DNA from 3 places in the Photobacterium piscicola genome. Region 3 is predicted to be linked to each of the others. Evidence: predicted binding sites of a transcription regulator. Region 3 holds the regulator's gene; each other region holds the start of a gene.

Region 1 (5,754 bases), 790 kb from region 3:
CATTGGCATCATTCCACTTTATCAAGGCTATGATGAGCATGGTAACTTCTATGTTGCATCAGAAATGAAAGCACTAGTCCCTGTGTGTAAAACAATCAGTGAATTTCCTCCAGGTACTTATCTTTGGAGTAAAAAAGGCGAACCTGTTCGTTACTACAAACGTGACTGGATGGAATTTGATGCCGTTAAAGACGCTAAAACAGATAAAGTAGCATTAACCGATGCGCTTGAAAGTGCCGTTAAACGCCAATTAATGACAGATGTACCTTATGGGGTATTACTGTCAGGTGGTTTAGATTCATCCGTTATTTCTGCTATCACGAAAAAATTTGCAGCTAAACGTATTGAAGATGATGAGCAGTCACAAGCATGGTGGCCAACACTGCACTCCTTTGCTATCGGCCTTGAAGGTGCTCCCGATTTAAAAGCAGCGAAAATTGTAGCAGATGCAATTGGTACGGTTCACCATGAATTAACCTATACCGTTCAAGAAGGGTTAGATGCTATTCGTGATGTGATTTACCACATTGAAACCTATGATGTCACCACGATTCGTGCATCAACCCCTATGTATTTGATGTCACGTAAGATCCGTGCAATGGGTATTAAAATGGTACTTTCAGGAGAAGGTGCTGATGAAATCTTTGGTGGCTATTTATATTTCCATAAAGCGCCTAACGCAAAAGAATTTCATGAAGAGACAGTGCGTAAATTGTTAGCGCTTAATATGTTTGACTGTGCACGCGCGAACAAATCAATGGCGGCATGGGGCATCGAAGCACGAGTACCGTTCTTGGATAAAGAATTCCTTGATGTTGCAATGCGCATTAACCCTCAAGATAAAATGTGTGGCAACGGCAAAATGGAAAAACACATTGTTCGCGAGTGTTTTGAACACTACCTTCCAGAGTCTGTTGCATGGCGCCAAAAAGAGCAGTTTTCAGACGGTGTCGGCTATGGCTGGATTGATAGCCTTAAAGAAGTCGCGGCAGCTAAAGTCACCGATCAGCAATTAGCTACTGCTGCGTTCCGTTTCCCGTATAACACGCCAACAACAAAAGAAGGCTATGTTTACCGTGAAATTTTTGAAGAACTATTCCCATTAGAAAGCGCAGCTAAATGTGTTCCTGGTGGTCCATCTATTGCTTGTTCTAGTGCCAAAGCAATTGAGTGGGATGAGAGCTTTAAAAATGCCGCCGATCCATCAGGTCGTGCGATTGCCGCGGTTCATAACCAAGCTTACAAAAAATAAATAAATTTACCGCATAAAAAAACCGCCATCAAAAATGGCGGTTTTTTTTAATTAATAACAATGTGTTATTAACGTTCCCAATAAGCTTCTTCTAGGCTATCTTCACGCTCAGGTAAGCCACGAGAAAGACGAGGTGAATACTGGGCTAATACTTCATAACTTACACGGTTTGCGTACAAACAAACTTGTGAAAATGATGAGTAAGTTAGGAAAGAATACTGGTGCTTACTTGAATTTGGCACGTTTTCTTTATGGTAACGGTTAGCAGACATATCATGTAATAACGCAGATAATGCACCATCACCAGCACCGTTAGTATTTTTAATACGCTCTGGGCCACCCATATATGGAGCGATATGTGAATAAACCTTAGTTGGGTTTTCACACGTTGCTTTAATCATTGGACGACTAAATTCGTAACGGTTAAATTCAGCAATATCACCTGGTAATAGTGGCAACGCAGTTTCACGTTTTGCTGACTCTTCAGTATAACCCGCAGTGTATAACCCAACAGGGCCCGCAGTACATAGTACAAGATCAACCCACTCAAGAGTTTTATCTGCTGCAACAAGAGGATCTGACTCGCCAGTTAATGCTTCGCCTTCGTCTTCGTTCATTGCAACCACAGTAACATGATCACGTAAGAAATCACGCCACCACTGTGGATCATCTTGAATAACGAATTTAGTACCCAATGTTAATACAACAGGCACATCATATTTTTTCGCGTACTCAATTGCTTGCATTGTTGCAGCTGGCATTGGGTCGCCTGGCTTACAACGAACAAGATAAGCGGTCAGTACTAAAGCTGATGCGTTTTCAAATACGCACTCAGGAATACTATCAGGCTTCAGTTGGTTCATTCGACCTTCGTTAATTGCGAAGGTACGCTCACCATCTTTAGAAATCAGCGCAAAACAACGGCCAATAGGACCATCTACAGGTTGTAAATAGTTCATATCCATACGGCTTGAGGTATTACAAAGATAACGGTACGCATAGCTACCAATTTCAATGTCTTTACTCATCACGCCTAATAATACAGATTTATCATCGGCTAATACTGAATAGTTATGTAAAGTATTACCGATTGTGCCGCCAGCAAACTCATGAGTCACAAGATTATTTTCTTTTAGCTCATGGTAAAGCGCTTCAGCTTTTTCATCAGTAATAACTAATGAATGCCCTTTACTTAGCTCATAACGTTCCAGAAACTCATCATCAACGTAGGCTTCAATATCAACCAATGTTTGATCGATACCCACAACATGAGTACGTGTTAAACGCTTCTCTATCTTCGTTTGACTTAGAAGTGGATCGCGAGCATGTACGGGAAAATAATGCTTAGATTTTCGTTGGCCTGGAAATTTCATGTCAATGGGCTGTCAAGTTGTAAATTTTGCGAATTCTATCACAGAATTTGGTACATAAAAGCAAAAGCTATCATAGGTTTTGCGAATAATAGCCATAAACAATAACGCAAACGTTATCGTCAAGGGAATAATTTTCCTGTCGCTATCGGCATTACCATCCTTGTGTATGCTGCTTAACCAAGCTTTCCATCATTGCTATATGAGCAGAATCATCATTTAAGCATGGGATCAAATTAAACTCTTTGCCACCTGCCTCAATAAATACCTCTTTACATTGTTCAGCAATCTCTTCTAAGGTTTCTAAGCAATCAACCGAAAAAGCCGGGCACATTACATCCAACCGTTTTATGCCTTTTTCTGCTAACGAGCGAATCGTCGCTTCAGTATACGGTTTTAACCATTCTTCACGCCCAAAAATAGATTGATAACTCATGCTCATTTTTTCTCGCGCCATATCAAGCGACTGAGCAAGTAACACGGTTGTTTGATGACAATGATCTGGATAGGGATCGCCATTATCTGCATAACGTTGGGGAATGCCATGATAAGAACATAATAAATAATCTGGTTGTCCTTTCTCTGCCCAAACTTTTTCAACAGATTGAGCTAACGCAGCAATATAATCAGGGTGATCATAATAATGGTTCACAAACCGTAATTCGGGTAATTCAGGCACTGTTTTCAACTCTTTAGCAATACGATCAAAAACCGCAGCTGTTGTCGTCGCTGAATATTGAGGGTATAGCGGCAACACAAGTATTTGTTTGCACCCTTGTTGCTTTAATTGCTGCAAGCCTGATTGAATACTCGGCTCACCATAAGTCATTCCTAATGCAACAGGAACATTAAGCTTTTGTTGTAGGGCTTGTTGCTGACGACGAGAATACACCATTAACGGTGATCCATCATCCATCCATACTGATTGATATAATTTAGCCACTTTAGGTGAACGTATTGGTAAAATAATGCCATGCAAAATAGGACACCATAACCAACGCGTCATATCCACGACTCGCTTATCATGCAAAAATTCAGCTAAAAACTGTTTCACGCCAGCAGTTGTTGGTGCATCAGGAGTACCAAGATTAACCAGTAATACCCCATAGTTATTATTTATTGTCATCGGTATTTATCCTTTATCTTTACTCTATTTATTCCCGTCGCTGAAAATACGTTATTTCCAGCCTCAAACGAATACATTTCAGCAACAAAAAATACTCAATCTTGTTATAACATCTTATAACACCCGTATATTAAAACCAAAAAAAACGAGCATTACCAATTGGTAAGCCCGTTTATTTACATCGTTATTAGCTATTATAAATATTAGCTAATCAACAATGTTATTTATGCTAGTGCTTTCTCAAGCTGTGCGCTTACTTCAGCAACAGGTAAAGTACCATCGAATTTAAGGTACTTAGTGTTACCAGCCGCTGCTTCTTTACCGTAGTACTCGATAAGTGGTGCAGTTTGGTTATGGTATACCGTTAGACGTGCACGAACAGTTTCTTCTTTATCATCTTCACGGATAACAAGATCTTCACCTGTTACGTCATCTTTACCTTCAACCTTTGGTGGGTTGTAAACAGCATGGTAAGTACGACCTGAAGCAAGGTGAGCACGACGACCCGCCATACGCTCAACAATCACATCATCAGCAACATCAAATTCAATAACGTAATCTACAACAACGCCATTTTCTTTAAGACCATCAGCTTGAGGAATTGTGCGAGGGAAACCATCAAGTAGGAAACCTTTTGCACAATCTTCTGCAGTGATACGCTCTTTAACAAGACCAAGGATGATATCGTCAGATACAAGTTGACCTGCATCGATCACTGATTTTGCTTGCTTACCTAGTTCAGTGCCCGCTTTGATTGCTGCACGTAACATATCACCAGTAGAAATTTGAGGAATACCAAATTTTTCCATGATGAATTGAGCTTGAGTACCTTTACCTGCACCTGGAGCACCCAGAAGGATAATGCGCATTGTGTTCCCCTTTAAAATAGAGTGGAGATTTGCAAAAAACTGAAAATACACTGATTAGCGCTCAGTCGCAAGCTTGGTACTGTGACCAAGCTGCGATTGAATGATTTATCAGAATAGTCTGTGATTTTGATTGGTTAATTGATTATTTAACCAACAATTTGTTTACGGCAGCTAAGAACTGTGAAGGATCGTCCATTGTGCCACGCTCAGCAAGCATTGCTTCACCAAACAAGAACTCAACCCAACGGCCAAAGACTTCTTCGTCAGCTTCATCCGCCATTTGCTTCACTAAGCTATGCTCTGGATTTAACTCAAAGATGTACTGCACTTCTGGTGCTTCATGACCTGCTGCTGCAAGCAATTTCGCCATTTGCGTGCCCATTTCATTTTCATCTGTCACCATTACCGCTGGCGTATCATGCAGTTTAAATGTTGGACGTACTTCTTTAACCCGCTCACCAAGGTATGTTTTGGTACGCTCAGTTACTGATGTGAATTCTTTTTCTGTTTCTTTTTGCTTTTCTTTTTCTTCTGCATTATCAAATGAAGATAGATCAAGATCAGATTTTGTGATCGCTTGGAATTTCTTACCTTCAAACTCAGGTAAGTGACCCATTAGGTATTCATCAATACGATCGTACATCAAAATAACTTCTAAGCCTTTCGCACGGAACTGCTCAAGGTGTGGGCTGTGTTTCGCCGCATTGAAGTTATCTGCAGTTAAGTAATAAATTTTATCCTGACCGTCTTTCATGCGGCCAAGATAATCAGCTAATGAAACCGTCTGCTCTGCTGTATCATTCTCTGTTGATGAGAAACGTAACAACGTTGCAATCTTATCGCGGTTGCTAAAATCTTCAGCTAAGCCTTCTTTTAGCACCTGACCAAATTCTTTCCAGAATGACTGGTATTGCTCTGGCTCATTTTTCGCCATGCGCTCAAGCATTTGTAACACACGTTTAGTACACGCTTTACGTAGTGCTTGAGTTACTTTGTTGTCTTGTAAAATTTCACGAGATACGTTTAGAGGTAAATCATTTGAATCAATTAAGCCGCGCACAAAACGTAAGTACGTTGGCATGAACTGCTGAGCATCATCCATAACGAACACACGTTGCACATACAATTTAAGACCGT
Region 2 (5,754 bases), 150 kb from region 3:
ATGATTAATACTGCAACCATGATTAAAAATAAAACACGATTCAGCTTATCAACGACGCCAGTTCCTGCGGCAACAATAAAACCAGCAAGTACAGTAAAAGTGATCTGGCTTTGTAGCATTGACAGATCAAAACCAAAACCAGTCGCTAACTTTTGAACTAAATCACCAGCGCCAATAATGTAAGCCATTAATAAACAAACTAATAATGCATACAACAATCCATTAGTGACTAATTGACCACCTTTACCCAATGTTTTTCGGGCAATAGTGTTCATCCCTAAGCCACCACCCACTTTAATACTGGCTTCTAATAATAATAAAGCAGCGTAAGTCGTGCCACTCCATATAAGTAACATTAATAAGGAACCAGATAACAAACCAAACTGTGCTAATACCATCGGTATAGCAAGCATACCAGCACCTAGCGCTGTGCCCGCAATAATCAGCGAACTTCCTAATAATTTAGTATTCATATTTTTCTCTTTTCTTATTGTTAGATATAGCAATCCATATATCTATAATCAGATACATGAGTCATAACCTGTGATTTTTAATCAATAACAAGTGCGGTTACAGAGAACCGTTACTAAATCGGAAACTAAAATAAGAGGCAGAAAAAAAGGCCATTACAGTACATACCGCATTAAAAGAAGACATATGCGATATCGATGATAAGGGGGGTTCATATTGGTGGTATTGCGTCATTATCGTACTCCTAAACGATGAAACTCAGTTTATTAGCCATATTCGGTCAGAATATAATCGCTGTTTCGGTCAAAACAGTGTGGTCAGCTAATAGCATCATACTAAAGCACATTGTTCAGGAATGGAATGAATGATTCTATTTCTGTTTCTATTCAACAAAAAAACCCAATCCGAAGACTGGGTCATGTTCATTTAATTAAGATATCAACGAATTTAGACGCTTAGTGTTGAATTATCATTCTGTTTTGGATTACTACCAAAACGGTTACTGCCTTCGGCACTGTTTTGCACCATAAAATAAAGCAGAACCAAAATACCAACAATTGGGATTAACATAATTAACGCCCACCAGCCGGTACGATCTTGATCATGCAAACGACGAACAGTAACAGCTACTGTCGGAATAAAGGCAAAAACTGCATATAACGCGGCTAACACCCCATAGCCTTCCATCAAGGTTGGTAGCTGTAATGTTGTATCAACGAGACTGCATGCCATACTTATCAATGCGTTAATTAAGGTAAAAAACCAAAATTCTTTTCTGCGGGAACGCCCTTGAAATTGAGCATATTTACTAAGAACTAAAAAATACCAATTCATTCTTTTTCCTTGTTAATATTAATAACGCTTAATGCGAACAACTTTCATTATTTCAAATTCTAAGCCAGCAACAACAATGATGTCAGCGTAATAAGTCATATTGACTTTTGCACCAGTCAGCGTTTTATATTTTGACTTACGCTTAAATTTAAAAGGCACATTATAACCGTCTATCATCAACGAATGCTGTATCCATTCACCATCATCCCGTTGAGTATGAGAAGACACGGTTAAACCATCACTATGAATTAATTGTTCATGCTTAGCAATGAGCTTATCGCTTTCCGATTTCATTGATCTTCTCCCATTATTGGTGCTTTTATTAGATGCAAAAACAGAGAGCTAGGCTCTCTGTTTATTTTAATTGCTTAGCGTGAATATATTACTCTTAAAGAGGAAGAAATAAACCTGCTAACGTTGCACTCATTAAATTTGCTAAGGTTGCGGCAAAAATAGCCTTCATACCTAAACGAGCGATTTCAGGGCGACGTTTCGGTACGATGCCGCCTAACCCACCCATTAACATCGCAATAGAGGTTAAGTTAGCAAACCCACATAATGCAAAAGTAACTATCGCTTGAGAATGCTCACTCAATTTAGCAATCGTTTCTGGTTTCATTAGCTCAGCAAAGGCAATAAACTCATTAACAGCAATTTTAGTACCAATAAGGCTAGCTGCCGTTGTCGCTTCTGACCAAGGTACCCCAATTAACCAAGCAACAGGTGCAAACAGGTAACCAAAAATCAGATTTAAACTTAGATCATCAATACCAACCCAGTGACCAATATGACCAAGACCACCATTCACCATGGCAATTAAGCTGATAACAGCCAATAAACTTGCACCCACAGCCATTGCAATCTGTAAACCACTCAAAGCACCACGAGAAGCTGCATCGACTAAGTTAACGGGTTCATCTTCTTCACCGTCATCTTCTTCTTCCATGCTGTGTACACCTTCAGTTTGTGGCACGATCAGTTTCGCCATCATTAATCCAGCAGGAGCAGACATAAAACTTGCCGCAATAAGGTACTTTAGCTGTACGCCAAGCCCAGCATAACCAACCATAGTACCACCAGCAACAGAGGCTAATCCGCCCACCATTACGGCAAATAATTCAGATCGTGTCATTCGAGCAAGGAATGGACGAACAACCAATGGTGCTTCTACAGAGCCAACAAAGATATTTGCTGTTGCAGACATTGATTCAGTACGCGTCGTGCCCAATAAACGTTGTAATAAGCCACCAATACCGCGAATCACCCATTTCATGATGCCCACGTAATATAATACGGAAATTAATGCTGAAAAGAAGACAATAGAAGGTAAGACATTAACCGCAAAAATAAAGCCTAATTTAAATTGGGCTAGTTGACCAAATAAGAAAGATGTCCCTTCATGGCCATAATCAATTACGCCAGAAACTGCGCCAGACACACTGTTTAGTACCACTCGACCAATGGGTACATAAAGAATAAAAGCTGCAAAGACAACTTGGATGCAAAAAGCACCGAGTACACTGCGCCAGTTCACTGCTGAGCGGTTTTCAGAAAATAAAAAACCAACTGTAAAAATAGTAATTATACCGAGTAGGCCGACGAGATAATGCAAAGTCATTCCCCAATGTTTGGTGTAGTAAACGATTGCGGAAAGAGTGTATTCATAAAAAAAAGTGTGACAAGGATCAAATTGTTATTACAAGCAACAGTAAATTAACAAAACACAGCTGAATTGCATTGTTTTTAAGCTAAGCAAACGAAATTCATTAGATTAGTTCCTGTGAGGGATACTATTACCCTCAATGTTTACAATTTGAAACATTCAAAGGTGAGTTTTAGCCAACCGTTTGCGCGTAATCGCTGTTTTTTACATCATTACCATTTACACAAAATATTACCCACATCGATATGGCGTCGAATAAATTCAATGAATAGATTTACTTTATTCGGTAAAAATTTATGCCTTGGATAAACAGCATATAAAGGCATATGCTGGGTTAATTGCCAATCTGGCATCAACCGAATCAACTTACCTTGGCGAATTTCATCAGTTAACAAATAGGTTGCTAAGTACCCAACCCCATTACCTGCAATTGTCACATCTCGAATAGCATCAGCAGAGTCAACACGGTAATTCCCCGTCACTTTAATATCCTGATTATCGCTTTGTTGACTAAAGCTCCAGACATTATCTTTACGCTCACGACTAAAATAAATAATGCAATTATGCTCAATTAAGTCACTTGGGTGATAAGGCACACCGTGAGTCGCTAAATATTCAGGACTTGCCACCAATACAAAGTCACAATTACTCAAATGCCGCGCCACAAACCCTTCTGGTGGAGAATCCATAAACCCAATCCAAAGATCGAGCTGCTCTGCAATTAAATCAACACGATGATCAAATAAACTCAACTCTAAGTTTAATAATGGATATTGTTCATGGAACTCATTAATATAGGGTGCTACGTGGTTAGATGCGAAAGACTGCGCAATACCTACGCGTAATAAACCTTGGGAATTGTCTTCATTTCCTAATAATTCACTTTCAGCTTCATTTATTTCTTCTACTACTTTTTCACAATGCTTAGCAAACAAACGTCCCGCCTCTGTTAATGCAAAAGAGCGCGTTGTTCGTTGTACTAATTGTACTCCAAGTCGTTGTTCTAGTTGCTGGATAAGTTTACTCACTTGAGTGCGAGATATATCAAGTAACTGTGCTGCTTTAGTAAAGCTTTGTTGTTTAGTAAGTGCATTAAAAACAATCATTTGCTGTGCTTTTTTTAACATCTACAACCTTTATCTTTAAATAAAAAATCTAATAACACCTATACGGGAAGATTCATTTAATCCGTAATTCTGTTGTCATTGATAGTATATGTCAGCCCTTTATTAACTGAATATTAATTCCTACTTGTTATACATAGAAAATAACACGTAATAGCAGCGTACATCGCTACATACCTCATCGTATTTTATTACAACATTCATCGAGTGTTCAAACTTCTGAAACATTACTGTCACATAACTTTCCTACTCTTTGTCATGTTCATTCAAACCTATTGGCATTTTGCCCAACAAGAAAGGATTAGGAAAATGAAAACAAAGATTATCGGCGCAGTTGTTGTTGCAAGTTCACTTATAACGAGTTCTGCAGTGTTTGCTGGCGAGACTATCTCTGTTGTAGGTTCTAGCTCTGTTTCTCCCCTCATGGAAGTTTTGGGTGAGACTTATGCAAAATCTAACGATGTTACGGTAGAAGTTCAAGGACCAGGATCATCAGCGGGTATTCGTGTTGCTCACGATGGCTCGGCAGATCTTGGCATGTCATCACGTAGCTTGAAAAAATCAGAAGAATCACCACAACTTAAAGAAGTTGTTATTGCACGAGACGGTATTGCCGTGGTGGTGAATAACAGTAACTCGGTCACCGATCTAACCAAAGAACAAATCACTGAGATCTACAAAGGCAATGTCACTAACTGGAAACAAGTGGGTGGTGAAGATAAACCTATCGTTGTCGCAACTCGCGATACAGCATCAGGTACCCGTGGTGCATTTGAAGACATTATGTCACTAAAGAAAAAAATTAACGGAATCAAAGTCTCTGCCATTTCACAAAAAGCACAAGTGGCAAGTGGCAATGGTCAGCTAAAAACAACGGTTGCGAATAATCCTTTTGCTATCGGTTACATTTCACTAGGTTCAGTTGATAACACAGTCAAAGCACTCACTATTGATGGCCATAAACCCTCTGTAGCTTCAATTAAAGCCGGTGATTATAGCGTTCAACGCCCATTCATTGTGGTTTATAAAGAAGGTCGTCCATCAGCTGAAGCATTACAATTCCTTACATGGACACAATCGCCAGCAGCACAAAAGATTGTTGCAGATAAAGGCTTTATCTCAGTTAACTAATTTTTTTTTAACGCTCAACATTTGAGTTGAGCGTTTTTGACTTCTCAGAAATAGACAATTATTGGTCTTGTTTCTGGAGTGTAGATTATGACCATCGCAAATATTGAAAAATCGATCAAGGATACACCGTTGCTAAAGTCGAAGAAACGTATTGACTGGCGAGAATTGTTCTTTAAATACCTATTTATGCTCAGCGCAGCTATCGGTATTTTATCCCTCGTAACCATTGGCTATTTTATTTTCCGTGAAGGCTATGCGGCTTTTGCCTATTCAGGCGTTACTGGCATTATCTTTGGTACGGATTGGTTACCTCCAGCTCTCTATGGTATCGCACCGATGATTGTTGCTTCATTAGTCTCAACGGCTGGAGCAGTGATGATTGGCGTGCCTATTGGCGTATTAACCGCAATTTTTATTGCTGAAGTCGCCCCAAGATCACTCGCTAACTTTATTCGCCCAATGATTGAGCTTTTAGCGGGTATCCCCTCTGTTGTGTATGGCTTTTTTGGACTGGTTATTATTGTACCGCTG
Region 3 (5,754 bases):
ACCAAGTGCCAATAATTGCCAATATAACGGTAAGCAACAAAAGTTTATTACTTTTCATCGTGGCTCCTTTGTTGAGGCTGAATAGGTAATGAGCAAAAACCTTGTGCAGGAACATCTAGCGCAGTATTAAACTTAGCGGATAAATTTTGAAAACTCACTAATGCGGTTAATTCAATAATATCATCGCTGCTATACCATGTTGCAAGCGCTGCTAGCATTTCATCACTGACATGTTGATCGCTAAGAGTCATTGCTTCGGTATAAGCTAACACTGCTTGTTCTTGCTCTGAAAAGTGATCAGAAGATTGCCAGTGTGCAAGTGCTTTAATTTTTTCTAATGAATGGCAGCGCTCTGCTAATTTCATGCCATTAGCGTCAACACAGAAAGCACAATCATTTAGTTGTGATACTCGTACACAGACTAATGAACGTATCACTGCATCAATCGGTGATTTTTTACGATCAAGGTAACCAAAGAACAAAGCCACTAACCAGAAAAGCACTGGTTTTTGTCCCCATAGTTTCGCGGGATTGAGAATATTGCCAAAATGGCGTTTTTGAAGCCATAGCAAAGGTTTGACCCATAATGAGAATGTTTTTTTGGTTAATATACGCAAGGTATGTCCTTATTAAATGAGAATCACATCGACTATTAAGTAGCAAGACCGAGGGAAGTGATATTGTATTTCATTTAATGACAAAAATTTTTATTATTCAAAAAATTATTAGATATAACAAAGAACAAATAACAATAATGAATGTATGAATTGTTACATTTTATGTGGTGAATGATGCTTTAGTGTGGTATTGGATAAATATTCGTTCAAGAACGTTAAAAATACGTTTTTATGAAGGATGTATCTATGATTTTCGATATAAAGAATAAACAGGATCTTGGATAACTATTTCTTCATGGAATGTGTATTTTTAATTGTGCTGTATAATTAATGTACACAGTAAGATGTGTTCAGAGGAAGTGCAGGTTCAAGTAAGGATAGTTTGGAAAGATTATATGCAGATATCGAATAAAATAAATTAAAGAGGCACTGAGCCTCTTTATTCTTAAGCGTCACTTAGCCAGTTGACGAATATATTTATTATAGTTTTGCGAGCAGTTCGTTACGTCTACTTTCTGGTATTACAGACCAATGTTGGCCATGTATAGCACCTTCTAGAGCCCATAATAATTCTAAACTTAATGATGCCTCTTGTGTTTTTTGTAATGCCTTATAGGCGTTGAGTGCACCAAGATCGTATAGTTGATCAATAGTTTGAATACCTGCTTTTTTGAGCATTCTTTCATTTGATAGGCGTAAGTTAGGTAAATCTTTTATCCTAGCTGGCGCGCAACATTCTTTTGCTTTTTTATCAGCAAGTGCTGCTTCAAGAGAATATTTAGCTTGCTCTATTATTTTTTCAGGTTCTTCCCACCATTCATCAAGAATTGCGTAATGTTTAGTTATTACAGGAAACCCACGTTTCTTATAGATGTACGGTTCTAATCCCGCTTGTTGAAACTCCTCTTCAGTTTTAGCGTTTGCTCTTAGGTGAAGTTTATTATTAACCACAAGTGCGAACATTGCTTCGCCTGCGAAAATACCAAAGCCACCAAATATAGAACGCGATTTAACATTACCTAAATGGTCTAATAATTTTAATGAGTTTTTTAATATTGGTTTATCCATACTTCTACTCGGTGAATAAATGAGTGTCACCTAACATTAAAGTAGTCGTAAATTGACTTATTATTAAAGTTATTTACGAGAGAATTTTCCTACTCTAAATCATCCATGTATCACTTTATAAATAATATTATCAATATAGAAGTATTATTTATAATTTGTAAGTCTTTTGCTTACTATTATATGTATTTACAAGACCTATTATATTCGATCTTTTAAAAAGGTAAGTTTTAATATTAATTAAAGCTGATGAATCTGTGAGTTTGTTCATGTTTTTGAGAATAAGATATTTTTTGTAGGATCATCGAGCGAAATTCATTAGCTATAAAAAAGCCAATAAAAATATTGGCTCAATCAAAAGGGGGCGTGTTAGCGTAAATCCTTTACTGACTTGCGCTCAACGATGGCTGGCGTCATTTCAAAGATTTGAGGTTCATGATCTTTGTTCTTCATGCGTTCCATTAAAATCTTAATGGCGGTTTTACCTAAACGACGCTTTGGCTGATGGATAGTTGTTAATGGTGGCGCGAAGTAAGGCGCAAGATCAATATTGTCGTAGCCAATAATTGAAATATCACCAGGAACGCGTAACCCTGCTTGTTCAAAAGTACTGATCAGTGCCATTGCCATAATATCATTGAAACAGAAAATGGCGGTTGGGCGATCTGTCATTGCAATATACTTCTCAGCAGCTTCAACGGCTGAATCACACTCAAAGTCACCTTCAAGAATCCAGTTTTCGTTAACTGCTAAGTTTGCTTCTGCCATTGCTTTATTAAAGCCTTTTAGACGTTCACGACACGTTGATTTATCGTTGTGGCCTGATAAACAACCGATACGGCTATGACCATGATCGATAAAATACTTAGTCGCAATGTAGCCACCTTGCTCAGCATTATCCTGAATTTTATCAGTATGTGGGCTTTCTGGACCCCAATCCATCACTACCATTGGTAGGTCTTTTTGACGCTCAAGTAAATCCAGTAATTTCTGATCAAGATCAGAACACATTACCAATAAGCCATCGACACGCTTTTCTGCAAGCATGCGCAAATAATCATATTGCTTAGAAAGGTTACCTTCAGTGTTACATAAAATGAGCGTGTAACCTTCACGGTAGCAATACTCTTCAACACCATGTACAACCTCAGCAAAAAAAGGGTTGGTTGACTTAGTGACTAGCATGCCAATTGTACGGGTTGTATTACATTTTAGGCTACGCGCAACAGCACTTGGTGCGTAGTTAAGCTCTTCAACAGCAGCAAGTACTTTTTTCTGTGTTGCTTCTGCGACAAAGCGCGTTTTATTGATCACGTGTGAAACTGTTGTAGTTGAAACGCCAGCCATACGTGCAACATCTTTAATGGTTGCCATATTTATTCTTCTAATAATGGGTGCTAGAGATGTTTCTAGCTAATCGTGAGGTACCAAATTGAGTAATTACTGAGATGAATATAATTCAATGTTTTTCGGTAAAGTCTCTCGTTAATTATTCAATTTGGCACCAATAATGTGTCTACTGCATACTTAAATAGTATTAACACTAAAAGCCGCATTTATTCGCGGCTTTATAATTATTGCATATTTTTCAAGTGTAATCGCTTGCGTTCACATTTTACTGAGTGTTACGCGTAGTGCAACGTTTCAATTGTCTGGGAGTAAATTATTTGATAACTATCAACAAAAAATCGTAAATTTCAGTAATTTTACTGAAATTTACAAGAGATAATCAAAAAGACGATGAACTTTAATACTAGGATAGTAGATAAGGATAACCATGAACAGGGTGGGGATGTACGGAAATGTTCCAACCGTAGACATTGTTAATTATTTCAGGCTGTAATGCTTGCCATGGTGATCCATCGGCTTGAATCTTACCGTGTTGAATAATGACCATACGTTGAGCATATTGCGCAGCTAAGTTGAGATCATGTAATACGATGATAACCGCGGCACCTTTTGCTGCCATGGTTTGTGCCATTTGTAGCGTTTTATGCTGGTGGGCGAGATCTAAGGCAGATGTTGGCTCATCTAACATTAGAATACATTTATCATCAGCTTGACTGAGTTGTGTTAGCACGCGTGCGAAATGGATTCGTTGTTTTTCACCCCCTGATAACGTGGGATATAAGCGTGGTGCAAGATGAAGAACATCAGTATTACGCATGGTTGTGAGGGTGATATCGTCAATTTCTTGGCGTGACAAACATAGCGGCATAGTGCCAAGTTCAACCACTTCTTTACAGGTAAAGGCGAAAGACAGCGAACTGTGTTGCGGTAAAATACCTAAATGGCACGCCAATTCAGATCGTTGCCAATCTTCAATATCGCGATTAAAAAATGTAACCTGCCCATTTTCAGGTGTCATTTCACCGCAGAGTATTTTAAGTAACGTGCTTTTTCCTGCGCCATTAGGCCCAAGTAGCGCCGTTATTTCACCCGCTTTTATATCAATATTAAAGTCATCTAATAATACTTTTCCTGCCAATGTTAATTGCAAATCACGTGCCGAAATGACAGTTGGGCGTGCAGAGGTTACCGTCATGCGATTCTGCCTTTTTGTTTATTCAATAGATAAATGAAGAATGGAGCGCCTAAAATAGCGGTAATAATACCAACGGGGAGTTCTTGTGGTGCAAACGCACTACGCGCGATCATATCTGCGACAAGTAAAATTAAAGCACCTAGAATAGCTGAGATTGGCAATAATGTTTTATGATTAGGGCCTGAAATCATGCGCCCTAAATGGGGGATCACCAGACCAATAAAGCCAATAGGACCTGTAATAGCAACGGTAATCCCCACACCAGCAGCACATACAATAATTAAACTGCGCTTTAGATGTTGAACATCCACTCCCATATGGCGGGCTTCAGCTTCTCCTAATAAAAAGGCGTTCAATGCATTAGCTTGGCGATAACAATAATAATAGATAACAATGAGGCTCACAAAGGCAAGACAGATACTTGACCAAGTCGCCCCTGCAAGTGATCCCATTGACCATAATGAAAAATCACGTAGCGCTTGATCATCGGCAATATAGTTAAGTAGCCCCAAACCAGCACCAGAAATAGCACCAATTGCGACACCTGCTAATAGCATTACCACGACAGATGTGCCGTTTTTATCAGTGCCGAGGTGATATACCAAATATGTGCTCAGCGCGCCACCCAAAAAAGCGAAGAAGGGCACAGCACCAATATTCATTAATAAAGGGTATTGCGCCATTAATGGGGCAAATAAAATGATCGCAAACGCAGCACCTAGGCCAGCACCTCCTGAAATACCAATAATGCCCGGATCGGCAAGAGGATTACGAAACAACCCTTGTAGCACCGCTCCGCAGATCGCAAGTATGGCACCAATCGCAATACACAATAATGTTCGTGGTAAGCGTATTTGATGGATCACTAAATCAACATGGGTGGCGAGTTGATGCTTACCTGGTAATAAAGATAAAAAACTGTCTTTATAACTGATATCCATCGGTCCAATAGCGATAGAGCTTAATAGTGCAAAGAGTAATGCACCTAGACTAATCGAATAAATGACATGGGGTGAAATACGACTAACGTTCATGGTGACATTTATCTCAGATTACGATTGTGGGTAAAAAACATGATTAAGACGCATGGCTTCATTAATACTATGAATGCCTAAGCCACCAATTAATGCCGTACCATCAATCACGGCAATGGCATTATTTTTTGCCGCAGGAGTGGCTTCTAATACCGGCATTTTTTTGATGAGTTGTGCCATATTTTTAATTGAGGCTGTGGTGCGGCTGCTAAGTAAAATAATGTCGGGTTGCATTTGCAAAATAGCTTCGGTTGAAACTGGCTTATAGTTTGCGATAACGGCTGCCGCTGGGTTTATTGCTCCCGCTAAAGTAATAATACTGTCAGCGGTGGTATTTTTGCCAGCAACGCTTATTGGTCGTCCATCATGAATCATTAAGAACAATACTTTTTTCGGTTGAGTCTGATGAGTATTGTTTTTTTCGATGTTTTTTACTGTCGCTGCGATAGTTTGCTTAAGTTGCTGTGCTTGTTGTGAATGTTGGGTTAAGGCC

The links. Region 3 encodes PurR, which represses purine synthesis genes. Its sites were predicted from a motif close to TNANGNAAACGTTTNCNTNA; they were not measured.
Region 1: a site for PurR is predicted at 2,728-2,747, ahead of ACJZU6_RS11725 (inosine/guanosine kinase). Genes of this name have one in related genera too.
Region 2: a site for PurR is predicted at 3,141-3,160, ahead of ACJZU6_RS07420 (NupC/NupG family nucleoside CNT transporter). Genes of this name have one in related genera too.

Annotation. Positions count from the first base shown of each region.
Region 1 covers NZ_CP175534.1:2,478,153-2,483,906, forward strand. The annotation lists gene asnB (asparagine synthase B) at 1-1,252, shown strand, start outside; gene ACJZU6_RS11725 (inosine/guanosine kinase) at 1,321-2,625, opposite strand; gene hemH (ferrochelatase) at 2,777-3,748, opposite strand; gene adk (adenylate kinase) at 3,973-4,617, opposite strand; gene htpG (molecular chaperone HtpG) at 4,760-5,754, opposite strand, start outside.
Region 2 covers NZ_CP175534.1:1,541,800-1,547,553, reverse strand. The annotation lists gene ACJZU6_RS07435 (amino acid permease) at 1-473, opposite strand, end outside; gene ACJZU6_RS07430 (DUF805 domain-containing protein) at 919-1,305, opposite strand; gene ACJZU6_RS07425 (hypothetical protein) at 1,324-1,599, opposite strand; gene ACJZU6_RS07420 (NupC/NupG family nucleoside CNT transporter) at 1,694-2,923, opposite strand; gene ACJZU6_RS07415 (LysR substrate-binding domain-containing protein) at 3,181-4,095, opposite strand; gene ACJZU6_RS07410 (phosphate ABC transporter substrate-binding protein) at 4,402-5,223, shown strand; gene pstC (phosphate ABC transporter permease subunit PstC) at 5,311-5,754, shown strand, end outside.
Region 3 covers NZ_CP175534.1:1,692,320-1,698,073, forward strand. The annotation lists gene ACJZU6_RS08110 (FAD-dependent oxidoreductase) at 1-58, opposite strand, end outside; gene ACJZU6_RS08115 (carboxymuconolactone decarboxylase family protein) at 48-617, opposite strand; gene ACJZU6_RS08120 (TfoX/Sxy family DNA transformation protein) at 1,098-1,685, opposite strand; gene purR (HTH-type transcriptional repressor PurR) at 2,052-3,056, opposite strand; gene ACJZU6_RS08130 (heme ABC transporter ATP-binding protein) at 3,436-4,227, opposite strand; gene ACJZU6_RS08135 (iron ABC transporter permease) at 4,224-5,261, opposite strand; gene ACJZU6_RS08140 (ABC transporter substrate-binding protein) at 5,280-5,754, opposite strand, start outside.